DNA from 3 places in the Streptomyces sp. NPDC089915 genome. Region 2 is predicted to be linked to each of the others. Evidence: riboswitches for the same ligand, from Rfam matches in the RefSeq annotation. Region 2 holds a riboswitch; each other region holds the start of a gene.

Region 1 (3,882 bases), on a different contig from region 2:
GGCCACCTTGGCCGGATCCACCGGGGTGCCCGCCTCGATCAGCCTGCGGCCCTGGGCCAGGTCCCGGGGGCGGCCGACGGCCAGGACGGCGACGAGGACGCCCTCGCGCAGCCAGCACACCGACCAGCCGTCACCGTCCGGGGCGCCGCGCCACAGCAGGGTGTCGGCGCCGCCGTGGTGGCCGGCGTACTGGACGAAGCGGCCGAACTGCTCGGACCAGAAGTACGGCACGGGGTCGTAGGCCTGGACGGCATCCCCCGCGACGATGTTCGCGGCGACCGCGCGGGGGCCCTGGAGGGCGTTGTCCCAGTGGTGGACCAGCAGCCGGGTCCCGTAGCGGGCCGAGGGGAAGGAGGAGCAGTCGCCGACGGCGTACACCCCGGGCAGGGAGGTCCGCAGGTGGGCGTCGGCCGTGACGGAGCCGTCCGGGCCCCGCTCGACCCCGCTCCCGTCGAGCCAGTCGGTGGCGGGGCGGGCGCCGATGCCGACGACGACGGCCCCGGCGGGCAGCTCGCGGCCGTCGGCGAGGAGCACCCGGCCCTCCTCGACCCCGGCCACCCGGGCTCCGGTGATCAGGGTGGCGCCGGCGGCCTCGTACCAGCGGGCCATGGGGGCGGCGACCTCGGCGGGCAGGGCTCCGGCCAGGACCTGGTCGGCGGCCTCGACGACGGTGACGGCGCAGCCGGCCTCGCGGGCGGCGGTGGCGAACTCGGCGCCGATCCAGCCGGCCCCGACGACGACGGCGGCGGGGGCGGCGGCCAGCACGGGGCGCAGCCGGGCGGCGTCGTCGAGGGTGCGCAGCAGGTGGACGCCGGGGACACCGCCGGCGCCGGGCAGGGTCAGGGGGGTGGCTCCGGTGGCCAGCACGAGGACCTCGTACGGGACCGGGCCGGCCTCGGTGTCCACCTCGTGGTCGGCGGCGCGCAGGCCGGTGACCTCCGTCCCCAGGCGCAGGGTGATGCCGAGGCCCTCGAAGTCCACGTCGAAGGCGGAGTCCTCGGCCTTGCCGAGGAGCACCGCCTTGGACAGCGGGGGCCGGTCGTAGGGCTGGTGGGGTTCGGCGCCCAGCAGGGTCACGGGGCCCGTCCAGCCCTGTTCCCGCAGGGCCACCGCGGTCTGCACCCCGGCCATTCCGGCGCCGACGATCACGACACCGGGCTTCGTCTGTTCCGTCTGCTCGCTCACACGGTCAGCCTAGTCACCTGACGGCCCGTCAGGAAAGCCGGGTCGGAACGGCGGAGGGAGGCGGGCGGAGGGAGGCAGCCTTACCCGGCACCGGCCCCGGGGTTACGCTGGCCACCGTACCTATCGCGGGAGTCCGGGCGCACCGGGCTGAGAGGGAGGCTGGCCGGCCTCCGACCGTACGAACCTGATCCGGGTCATGCCGGCGAAGGGAGGGGCTGGACGCCCATGCACGCATCCGACAAGGGATCCGACCACCGGGGCGATGACGTCCTCGTCATCGGTGGCGGCATCATCGGCCTGGTCACCGCCTGGCGGGCGGCCCGGCGGGGGCTGCGCACCGCGCTCGCCGACCCCGACCCCGGCGGCGGCGCCGCCCGGGTCGCGGCCGGCATGCTCGCCGCCGTCACCGAACTGCACTACGGCGAGGAGACCCTGCTCGGCCTCAACGTGGCCTCCGCCGCCCGCTACCCGGAGTTCGCCGCCGAGCTCACCGAGGCCAGCGGCGGCATGGACCTCGGCTACCGGGCCTGCGGCACCCTGGCCGTCGCCCTCGACGCCGACGACCGCCTCCACCTGCGCGAACTCCACGCCCTCCAGCGCCGCTGCGGCCTGGAGTCCGAATGGCTCACCGGCCGCGAGTGCCGCCGCCTGGAGCCGATGCTGGCCCCCGGGGTACGCGGCGGACTGCGCGTCGACGGGGACCACCAGGTGGACCCGCGCCGGCTCGCCGCCGCACTCCTGGCCGCCTGCGAACGGGCCGGGGTGACCATCCACCGGGCCGCCGCACGCCGGCTCCTCGTCACCGCCGACCAGGCCCGCGGAGCACTGCTCGACGACGGCACGGAGCTCCGCGCCGACCAGGTCGTCCTGGCCGCGGGCTCGCTCAGCGGCCGGCTGGAAGGCGTACCGGAACAGGTACTGCCACCCGTACGGCCCGTCAAGGGACAGGTGCTGCGCCTGGCCGTCCCGCCCGCCTACGCCCCGTTCCTGTCCCGGACGGTACGGGCCGTCGTGCGCGGCAGCCACGTCTACCTCGTACCGCGCGAGAACGGCGAGCTCGTCGTCGGCGCCACCAGCGAGGAACTCGGCTGGGACACCACCGTCACCGCCGGCGGGGTCTACGAGCTGCTGCGCGACGCCCACGAGCTGGTCCCCGGCATCACCGAGCTCCCACTGGTCGAGACCCGGGCCGGGCTGCGCCCGTGCTCCCCCGACAACGCGCCGCTGCTCGGCCCGACCGACCTGCCCGGGCTGCACCTGGCCACCGGCCACTACCGCAACGGCGTCCTGCTGACCCCGCTCACCGGCGACGTGATGGCGGAGCTGCTGACCACCGGCGCCGTGCCGGAGATCGCCCGCCCCTTCACCCCCCGCCGCTTCTCCTCCACGCGTCAGGAGTCCTTCGCATGACCATCTCCGTCAACGGCGAGCCGCGCGAGATCGCGGCCGGCACCACCCTCGACGCGGTGGTCGCCACCCTGACCACCGCCCCCTCCGGGGTGGCCGCCGCCCTCAACGAGACCGTCGTCCCGCGCGGCCGGTGGCCGCACACCGCCGTCGGCGACGGCGACCGGGTCGAGGTCCTCACCGCGGTCCAGGGAGGCTGAGCGCGATGGCCGACGACCTGTTCACCCTGGGCGGCCGGACCTTCTCCTCCCGCCTGATCATGGGCACGGGCGGAGCCCCGAGCCTGGAGATCCTCGAACACGCCCTGATCGCCTCCGGCACCGAGCTGACCACCGTCGCGATGCGCCGCCTGGACCCGACGGTCCAGGGCTCGGTCCTGTCCGTGCTGTCCCGGCTCGGCATCGCGGTCCTCCCCAACACCGCCGGCTGCTTCACCGCCGGCGAGGCCGTACTGACGGCCCGGCTGGCACGGGAGGCACTGGGCACGGACTGGATCAAGCTGGAGGTGGTCGCGGACGAGCGGACCCTCCTGCCGGACGGGGTCGAACTGCTCGACGCGGCGGAGGTACTCGTCGACGAGGGCTTCACCGTCCTCCCCTACACCAACGACGACCCGGTGCTGGCCCGCAAGCTGGAGGACGTGGGCTGCGCGGCGATCATGCCGCTGGGCTCCCCCATCGGCTCCGGCATGGGCATCCGCAACCCGCACAACTTCGAGCTGATCGTGGAGCGGGCCGGGGTCCCGGTGATCCTCGACGCGGGAGCGGGCACGGCCTCGGACGCCGCCCTGGCTATGGAGCTGGGCTGCGCGGGCGTCATGCTGGCCTCGGCGGTGACCCGCGCCCAGGACCCGGTCCTCATGGCGGCGGCCATGCGCGACGCCGTCACGGCGGGCCGCCTGGCCCACCGCGCGGGCCGCATCCCCCAACGCCGCTTCGCGGAAGCCTCGTCCCCGGCGGAAGGCCGAGCCGACCTGGACCCGGAACGCCCGGCGTTCTGAGGAGGCGGGGCCGCGGGCGGGCGGCTCGCGGCGGGGGCCCGCCATCTCCCCCTCGAGGTGCCGGGGGCGGGGCGGCGGCTGCCCACCCGCCTCCCCGGGTGCAGGCCGGTGGGCTGGGGGCGGGGTCCCGGCGGACGGGGCTGGACAGCCGGGCGGGGCCAGGAGGGTCGGGATCTGAGCCGGGCGGTCTCAGGGAGGGTTGGGGGTTTCCCGCCAGTCTCATCGTCCTTCCGCGTCGGGCCGGTCAGTCAAGAGCGCTCCTTCGTCGCGTCGCTACGCGATGTCGCTAC
Region 2 (3,882 bases):
ACGTCGTCGAGGACGCCGAGCGATCCGATGATCACGCCCGCGAGCAGCAGACCGCTCATGTCGATGTTCGGGTAGAGCCCGTGGATCAGCCCGGTGTTGTCGTCCGTGTTCCCGCTCAGGAACGCCCAGCCGATGAACAGCGAGCCCAGCAGCCCGATCAGCAGCAGTGAGACCAGGGTGCCGAGGACGGCGACCGAGGTGCGTGCGGTCAGCCCGTGGCACATGTAGAGGGCGATCAGCATGATCGCGCTGGCTCCGACCACCGCGACGACCAGGGGGTTCGAACCCTGCAGGATCGCCGGGAGGATGAAGAGGGTCAGCACCCCGAAGCTGACCACGAGCGCGATGAGCGCGAACAGTCCGCGCATCCGGCCGACGACGACCACCGCGACCGCGAAGACGGCCGCCAGGAGGGCCATCGGGAACTTCCGGTTCAGGTCGATCACGGAGTACTGGAGGTCGCGCGGCGCGTCCGGCGCGTAGGCGACCACCACCTCCTGGTCCTTCTCCAGCTGTCTCGGCGCGCCCGGCTGGACGATCTCGAAGAAGACGCGGCCCTTGTCCGGTCCGGTGCCCACCTCGACGGTGGCCCGCTTGCACGACCCGGCCTGCGCGCCGCGTCCCTCGGGGGCGGGGGTGCTGCCGGTGGGGGGCACCTGCGAGGCGTTCACCGACTTGCAGTCGACGTTCGAGAGGGCGACCACCTTGCCCTGCTGGGTCTGGCGGTCGAAGCCCACCCCGGTGCGCTCGTGGGCGGGGGCGCCGCCCGGCCACAGCACCACCATGCCGACGCAGACGGCGGCGGCGAAGGGGATGAGGACGGCGGAGATGACCTTGCGCAGGTGCTTGGAGACGGGGGCCGCCGGCCCGTGGCCGTGACTGTGGCCGTGGCCGTGGCCGTGGCCGTGGCCGTGGCCGTGCCCATGCCCTTGTCCGTGGCCTTGTCCGTGATCGGGGGATCCGTGGCCGTGGGAAGGCCCCTCGCCACCGCCGGCCGCATGTCCGTGGGACGCATGCTCGTGGCCGGTGTGGCCCAAGGGGTCTGTGGGCTCGTTGGGGGGCTGCGGCGAGGTCGTCACCGGCAGATCATCGCAAGAGATGAGGGGGCCCACTGTTCAGCACGCCACAGATGACGCTAGCGTGGGGGCTACTTTGCACAACGCGGGAGCTCGGAGCACCGGGCTGAGAGGGCGCTGATCACCGTACGCGCATGAGAATGCGTACGGGAGGAGGCTGCGTCGACCGCCGAACCTGTTACCGGGTAATGCCGGCGTAGGGAGATCAGGTCTCATGACCATTCAGGACGCACGCACGCCTGCCGCCGGCGAGAACGCCGACGGCCAGACCGAGCGCCAGCCCGGCTGGCACAAGGGATACCTGGCGGGTTCCCGCCCGGACATCCGGGTGCCGGTCCGCCAGGTCCACCTCACCAACGGCAAGGACGTCACGCTCTACGACACGTCCGGTCCGTACACCGACCCGCAGATCGAGACCGACGTGCGCCGCGGCCTGCCGCCGCTGCGCGAGAACTGGATCATCGGCCGCGGTGACACCGAGGAGTACGCGGGCCGTCCCGTGCGCCCCGAGGACGACGGCATCAAGCACACCTCGCCCCGCGGTGGCCTCAAGAACCTCGACGCGGTCTTCCCGGGCCGTCCGCGCCTGCCGCGCCGGGGCCGTGGCGGCCAGGCCGTCACGCAGCTCGCGTACGCCCGCCGGGGCGAGATCACCCCGGAGATGGAGTACGTCGCGCTCCGCGAGAACGTCTCCCCCGAGGTCGTTCGCGAGGAGATCGCCGCAGGTCGCGCGGTGCTTCCGGCCAACGTGAACCACCCGGAGATCGAGCCGATGATCATCGGCAAGCGGTTCCTGGTAAAGGTCAACGCCAACATCGGCAACTCGGCCGTCACCTCCTCCATCGAGGAGGAGGTCGACAAGATGACCTGGGCCACCAAGTGGGGCGCCGACACGGTCATGGACCTCTCGACCGGCCGCAACATCCACACCACGCGTGAGTGGGTCCTGCGCAACTCCCCCGTCCCGATCGGCACCGTGCCGCTCTACCAGGCGCTGGAGAAGGTCGACGGCCGTGCCGAGGACCTGACCTGGGAGATCTACAAGGACACGGTCATCGAGCAGGCCGAGCAGGGCGTCGACTACATGACGGTCCACGCCGGCGTGCTGCTGCCGTACGTGCCGCTGACGGCCCGCCGCAAGACCGGCATCGTCTCGCGCGGTGGCTCGATCATGGCCGCCTGGTGCCTGGCGCACCACAAGGAGAACTTCCTCTACACGAACTTCGAGGAGCTCTGCGAGATCCTCGCGGCGTACGACGTCACCTACTCGCTCGGTGACGGCCTGCGCCCCGGCTCCATCGCGGACGCCAACGACGCGGCGCAGTTCGCCGAGCTCAAGACGCTGGGCGAGCTGAACACGATCGCCAAGCGGCACAACGTGCAGACGATGATCGAGGGCCCGGGCCACGTCCCGATGCACAAGATCAAGGAGAACATCGACCTCCAGCAGGAGATCTGCGAGGAGGCGCCGTTCTACACGCTCGGCCCGCTCACCACGGACGTCGCGCCCGCGTACGACCACATCACCTCCGGCATCGGCGCCGCGATGATCGCCTGGTGGGGCACCGCGATGCTCTGCTACGTGACGCCCAAGGAGCACCTGGGCCTGCCCAACCGCGACGACGTGAAGACCGGCGTCATCACGTACAAGATCGCGGCGCACGCGGCCGACCTGGCCAAGGGCCACCCGGGCGCCCAGGAGTGGGACGACGCCCTGTCCGACGCCCGGTTCGAGTTCCGCTGGGAGGACCAGTTCAACCTGGCCCTCGACCCGGACACGGCCCGCGAGTTCCACGACGAGACGCTCCCGGCCGAGCCGGCGAAGACCGCCCACTTCTGCTCCATGTGCGGTCCGAAGTTCTGCTCGATGAAGATCTCCCAGGACATCCGCCGTGAGCACGGCGGGGACCTGAAGGCCGATGAGATCGAGGCGGGCATGGCGGAGAAGTCCGCCGAGTTCGCCGCCTCGGGCAACCGCGTCTACCTCCCGCTGGCGGACTGATCCGGCCGGACGGACCGGCCCGCGGCCTCATGGGGGGAGCCGCGGGACGGTCGGTCCGGACCGCGTGAAAAAGGGTCTTGCGCTGGAGTGCGCTCCAGCTCCTAGAGTGCGGCCGCATGACCATGCGATACCGGAATCTGGGCGGGACCGGCATAGAGGTGAGTGCCCACTGCCTCGGCACGATGATGTTCGGGGCGGTGGGGAACCCGGACCACGAGGACTGTGCGCGGATCATCCACGCCGTCCTTGACCAGGGCGTCAACTTCGTGGACACCGCGGACATGTACTCCGCGGGTGAGTCCGAGGTGATCGTCGGCAAGGCACTCAAGGGGCGGCGTGACGACGTCGTGCTCGCCACCAAGGTCCACTTCCAGATGGGAGAGGGACGCAACCGCAGCGGCAACTCGCGCCGCTGGATCGTTCGGGCCGTCGAGGACAGCCTGCGCCGGCTGGACACCGAGTGGATCGATCTCTACCAGGTGCACCGGCCCGATCACTCGACCGACGTCGAGGAGACCCTGTCCGTCCTCGGCGATCTCGTCAGGGCCGGGAAGATCCGGTCCTTCGGCTGTTCGACCTTTCCCGCCGAGGAACTGGTCGAGGCCCATCACGTCGCCGAGCGGCGGGCGCTCCCCCGGTTCCGGACCGAGCAGCCGCCGTACTCGATCCTCGCGCGCGGCATCGAGGCCGATGTGCTGCCGGTCGCCCGCCGGTACGGGATGGGCGTGCTCACCTGGAGCCCCCTCGCCTCGGGCTTCCTGAGCGGGAAGCACCGGCTCGGCGGTCCGGTCGATCTGACCACGG
Region 3 (3,882 bases), on a different contig from region 2:
ACCACGGTCGGCAGCACGAAGGGGACGGTGACCAGGGCGCGCAGCAGCTGCTTGCCGGGGAAGGAGAACCGTGCGAACACGTACGCGCCGGGCAGCGCGACGAGCAGGGTGAGCACGGTCGAGGCGAGCGCCTGCCAGGTGGTGAACCACAGCACGCCGGCGATGTCCGGCTGGGCGAGGACCTCGCCGATCCGCCCGAACCGCCAGCCCTCGTCCGTCCTGAACCCGCGGCCGACGATGGCGGCGACGGGGTAGGCGAAGAACAGCCCGAAGAAGGCGAGCGGCACGGCCATCAGGGCCAGCCTGACGGCGGTGGCCCGCCCGCTCTCCTTCGGGGAGCCGTCGCGGACTACTTCACGACGATCGAGGACCATGCCTTGACCCACTGGTCACGGTTCTTCGCGATGGTCTCGGGGGCCACGTTCTCCGGCTTCTCGACCACCACGCCGTGCTTGGTGAAGACCTCCGGCAGCTTCGCGTCCTTGACCACCGGGTTCACGAACATCTGGAGCGGCATGTCCTCCTGGAACTTCTTGCCGATCAGGAAGTCGATGAGGGCCTTGCCGCCCTCCTCGTTCTTCGCGCCCTTCAGCAGGCCCGCGAACTCGACCTGGCGGAAGCAGGTGCCGGTGGCCACGCCCGTGGGGGCCTCGGCCGGCTGGGGCTCGCCGTAGAGGACCTCGACCGGCGGGCTGGAGGCGTAGGAGACGACCAGCGGACGGTCGCCCTTGGCCTTCTTGCCGCCGGCGGAGCCGGAGAAGCGCTCGTTGTAGGCCTGCTCCCAGCCGTCGACGACCTCGACGCCGTTGGCCTTCAGCTTGGTCCAGTAGTCCTTCCAGCCGTCCTCGCCGTACTTGCCGACGGAGGCGAGGAGGAAGCCGAGGCCGGGCGAGGAGGTCGCGGCGTTCTCGGTGACCAGCAGGTTCTTGTACTCGGGCTTGAGCAGGTCGTCCAGCGTCTGCGGCGGGGCGATCTTCTTGTCGGCGAAGTAGGCCTTGTCGTAGTTGACGCAGATGTCGCCGGAGTCGACGGGGGTGACCCGGTGCTGCTTGTCGAGCACGTACTCGGGCTTGACCTCCGCCAGGCCCTTGGCCTCGTACGGGGTGAAGATCCCGTTGTCGAGGGCGCGCGAGAGGAGCGTGTTGTCGACACCGAAGAAGACGTCGCCGCGCGGGGAGCCCTTGGTGAGGATCTCCTGGTTCAGGGCGGCGCCGGCGTCCCCGGACTTGAGGACCTTGACGGTATAGCCGCTCTGCTGCTCGAACTCCTTGAGGACCGAGTCGGTCACGTTGAAGGAGTCGTGGGAGACGAGGGTGACGGTCTTGGACTTCGGGGCACCGCTCTCGGCGGCCCCGTCGTCCTTCTTGGTGCCGCCGCCGCACGCGGTCAGCGTGCTGACGCCGAGGGCGGCGGCCAGCGCCGCGCCCGCGATCTTCTTGGTGGTGCTCACGGTTCATTCCTCCTGGGATGACCAGGAGAAGACGCGGCCCCGCCCGGGCGCTCTGGTGGAGCGGGGCGCCCGGGCAGGGCGCAACAGCTTGAGGTGGTGACCGAACTTCCTACCCAGAATGACCTGGGCGAGGTTCAGAGGGTCTGCGGCCACGGTGCTCGATCCAAAAACGTGTGCCGCACTCTCAGCGCTGTGGCGCTCCCCTGTCGGAATATGCAGATGTACGCGGGCCAGCCTACCGCTCGCTCGCGGCGAGCTGTCCGCACGCACCGTCGATCTCCTGGCCGCGGGTGTCCCGTACGGTCACGGGCACGCCGTGGCGGGCGATGGCCTCGACGAAGGCCTTCTCGTCCTCGGGTCGCGAGGCGGTCCACTTCGAGCCCGGCGTCGGGTTCAGCGGGATCAGGTTGACGTGCACCCGCTTGCCCTTGAGCAGGCGTCCGAGCAGGTCGCCGCGCCAGGCCTGGTCGTTGATGTCGCGGATCAGGGCGTACTCGATGGAGATCCGGCGGCCGGACTTCTCGGCGTACTCCCAGGCCGCGTCGAGGACCTCGCGGACCTTCCAGCGGGTGTTCACGGGGACGAGGGTGTCGCGCAGCTCGTCGTCCGGGGCGTGCAGGGAGACGGCGAGGCGGCACTTGAAGCCCTCGTCGGCGAACCGCAGCATGGCCGGGACCAGGCCGACGGTGGAGACGGTGATGCCGCGCTGCGACAGGCCCAGGCCGTCCGGCTCCGGGTCGGTGAGGCGGCGGATGGCGCCGACGACGCGGTTGTAGTTCGCGAGCGGCTCGCCCATGCCCATGAAGACGATGTTAGACAGGCGGGCCGGGCCACCGGGGACCTCGCCGTCGCGCAGGGCGCGCATGCCGTCGACGATCTGGTGCACGATCTCGGCGGTGGAAAGGTTGCGGTCGAGGCCGGCCTGGCCTGTGGCGCAGAACGGGCAGTTCATGCCGCAGCCGGCCTGCGAGGAGATGCACATGGTCACCCGGTCGGGGTAGCGCATCAGCACGGACTCGACGAGCGTGCCGTCGTGCAGCTTCCACAGGGTCTTGCGGGTGGTGTCGTTGTCGCAGCTGATGTGCCGCACGACGTTCATCAGCTCGGGCAGCAGCTCCTGCTGGAGCTTCTCGCGCGAGCCGGCCGGGATGTCCGTCCACTCGGCCGGGTCGTGGGCGTAGCGGGCGAAGTAGTGCTGGGAGAGCTGCTTGGCCCGGAACGGCTTCTCGCCGATCGCGGCCACCGCCTCGCGGCGCTCGGCCGGGGTCAGGTCGGCGAGGTGCCGCGGAGGCTTCTTGGCTCCACGCGGGGCGACGAAGGTGAGCTCGCCCGGGACGGGACGGGGGGCCATGCGGTACTCCTCGGTACGACGGGGTGGGGGTCACCCCGCGCGTGCAGGGCCGGTCCGCGGCGGCTCGGCCGCGTGACGGAAAGGGCGCGCCGTGCGAACACGGCGCGCCCTCCAGGATAACCCGGCCCGAACCCGTCAGCCGGTGCCGACGAACGCCGCCAGCAGCAGCCAGACCACCGGAGCGGTCGGGAGCAGCGAGTCCAGGCGGTCCATGATGCCTCCGTGGCCCGGGAGCAGCGTGCCCATGTCCTTGATGCCGAGGTCACGCTTGATCATCGACTCGCCGAGGTCGCCCAGGGTCGCGCTGACGGCGACGGCCAGGCCCAGCAGCAGGCCCTGCCACCAGGAGCCCCCGTCGATCAGGAACTCCATGCACAGGGCGCCCGCCGCCATGGCGAAGGCCACCGCGCCGAAGAGCCCCTCGCGGGTCTTTCCGGGGCTGATGCGCGGCGCGAGCTTGGTCTTGCCGAAGCGCCAGCCGACGGCGTAGGCCCCGGTGTCGCTGACGACGGTCAGCAGGAGGAAGGTCACCACCCGCTGCGGGCCGTCCTCGGCCGTGAGGAGCATCGCGACGAAGGTGGCCAGGAAGGGCACGTAGAACGCCGCGAAGACGCCCGCGGTGACGTCCTTGAGGTAGTCCTCGGGCGGTTCCGTCATCCGCCAGACGAGGACCGCCAGCGCGGTCAGCACCATGGCGACCCAGGCGCCCTCGGCCCCCCGGACGTAGCCGGCGATGACCATCGCCGCGCCGCCGACCGCGAGCGGGACCAGCGGGGCCTTGATGCCCTTCTTCTCCTGGAGCCGGGAGGTGAGCTCCCACAGGCCGACGACGACCGCGACGACGATCACGCCGACGAAGACGGCCTTGACGATGAACAGCGAAGCGAAGATCACCGCGCCGAGGCCGACGCCGACCCCTATGGCGGCACGCAGATCCCGCCCGGCGCGCTTCTTCTGCGGCGGGGGCGAGGCGTCCTGCGGTGCCTGCGAAGGCGGGGGCGGGGGGCTGGGCATGGGCTCCTGCAACGGCATCTCGGTACGGAGCGGGGGGCCGCCCGCGAAGGCGGCCCCCCGATCGCGT

The links. A riboswitch is a leader RNA that binds a small molecule or an ion and turns the genes downstream of it on or off. The one in region 2 is predicted to bind thiamine pyrophosphate.
Region 1: it holds a riboswitch for thiamine pyrophosphate, as region 2 does, so the genes downstream of both, thiO (glycine oxidase ThiO) here and thiC (phosphomethylpyrimidine synthase ThiC) in region 2, are expected to answer to the same signal.
Region 3: it holds a riboswitch for thiamine pyrophosphate, as region 2 does, so the genes downstream of both, AB0O29_RS28010 (thiamine ABC transporter substrate-binding protein) here and thiC (phosphomethylpyrimidine synthase ThiC) in region 2, are expected to answer to the same signal.

Annotation. Positions count from the first base shown of each region.
Region 1 is NZ_JBFBGN010000143.1:12,021-15,902, forward strand. Features, by position in the region: gene AB0O29_RS29415 (FAD/NAD(P)-binding oxidoreductase) at 1-1,185, opposite strand, end outside; TPP riboswitch at 1,301-1,413, shown strand; gene thiO (glycine oxidase ThiO) at 1,411-2,595, shown strand; gene thiS (sulfur carrier protein ThiS) at 2,592-2,792, shown strand; gene AB0O29_RS29430 (thiazole synthase) at 2,798-3,592, shown strand.
Region 2 is NZ_JBFBGN010000004.1:80,242-84,123, reverse strand. Features, by position in the region: gene AB0O29_RS02695 (YibE/F family protein) at 1-1,079, opposite strand, end outside; TPP riboswitch at 1,152-1,296, shown strand; gene thiC (phosphomethylpyrimidine synthase ThiC) at 1,291-3,078, shown strand; gene AB0O29_RS02685 (aldo/keto reductase) at 3,201-3,882, shown strand, end outside.
Region 3 is NZ_JBFBGN010000126.1:7,561-11,442, reverse strand. Features, by position in the region: gene AB0O29_RS28015 (iron ABC transporter permease) at 1-293, opposite strand, end outside; gene AB0O29_RS28010 (thiamine ABC transporter substrate-binding protein) at 350-1,450, opposite strand; TPP riboswitch at 1,539-1,665, opposite strand; gene rlmN (23S rRNA (adenine(2503)-C(2))-methyltransferase RlmN) at 1,686-2,801, opposite strand; gene AB0O29_RS28000 (phosphatidate cytidylyltransferase) at 2,937-3,882, opposite strand, start outside.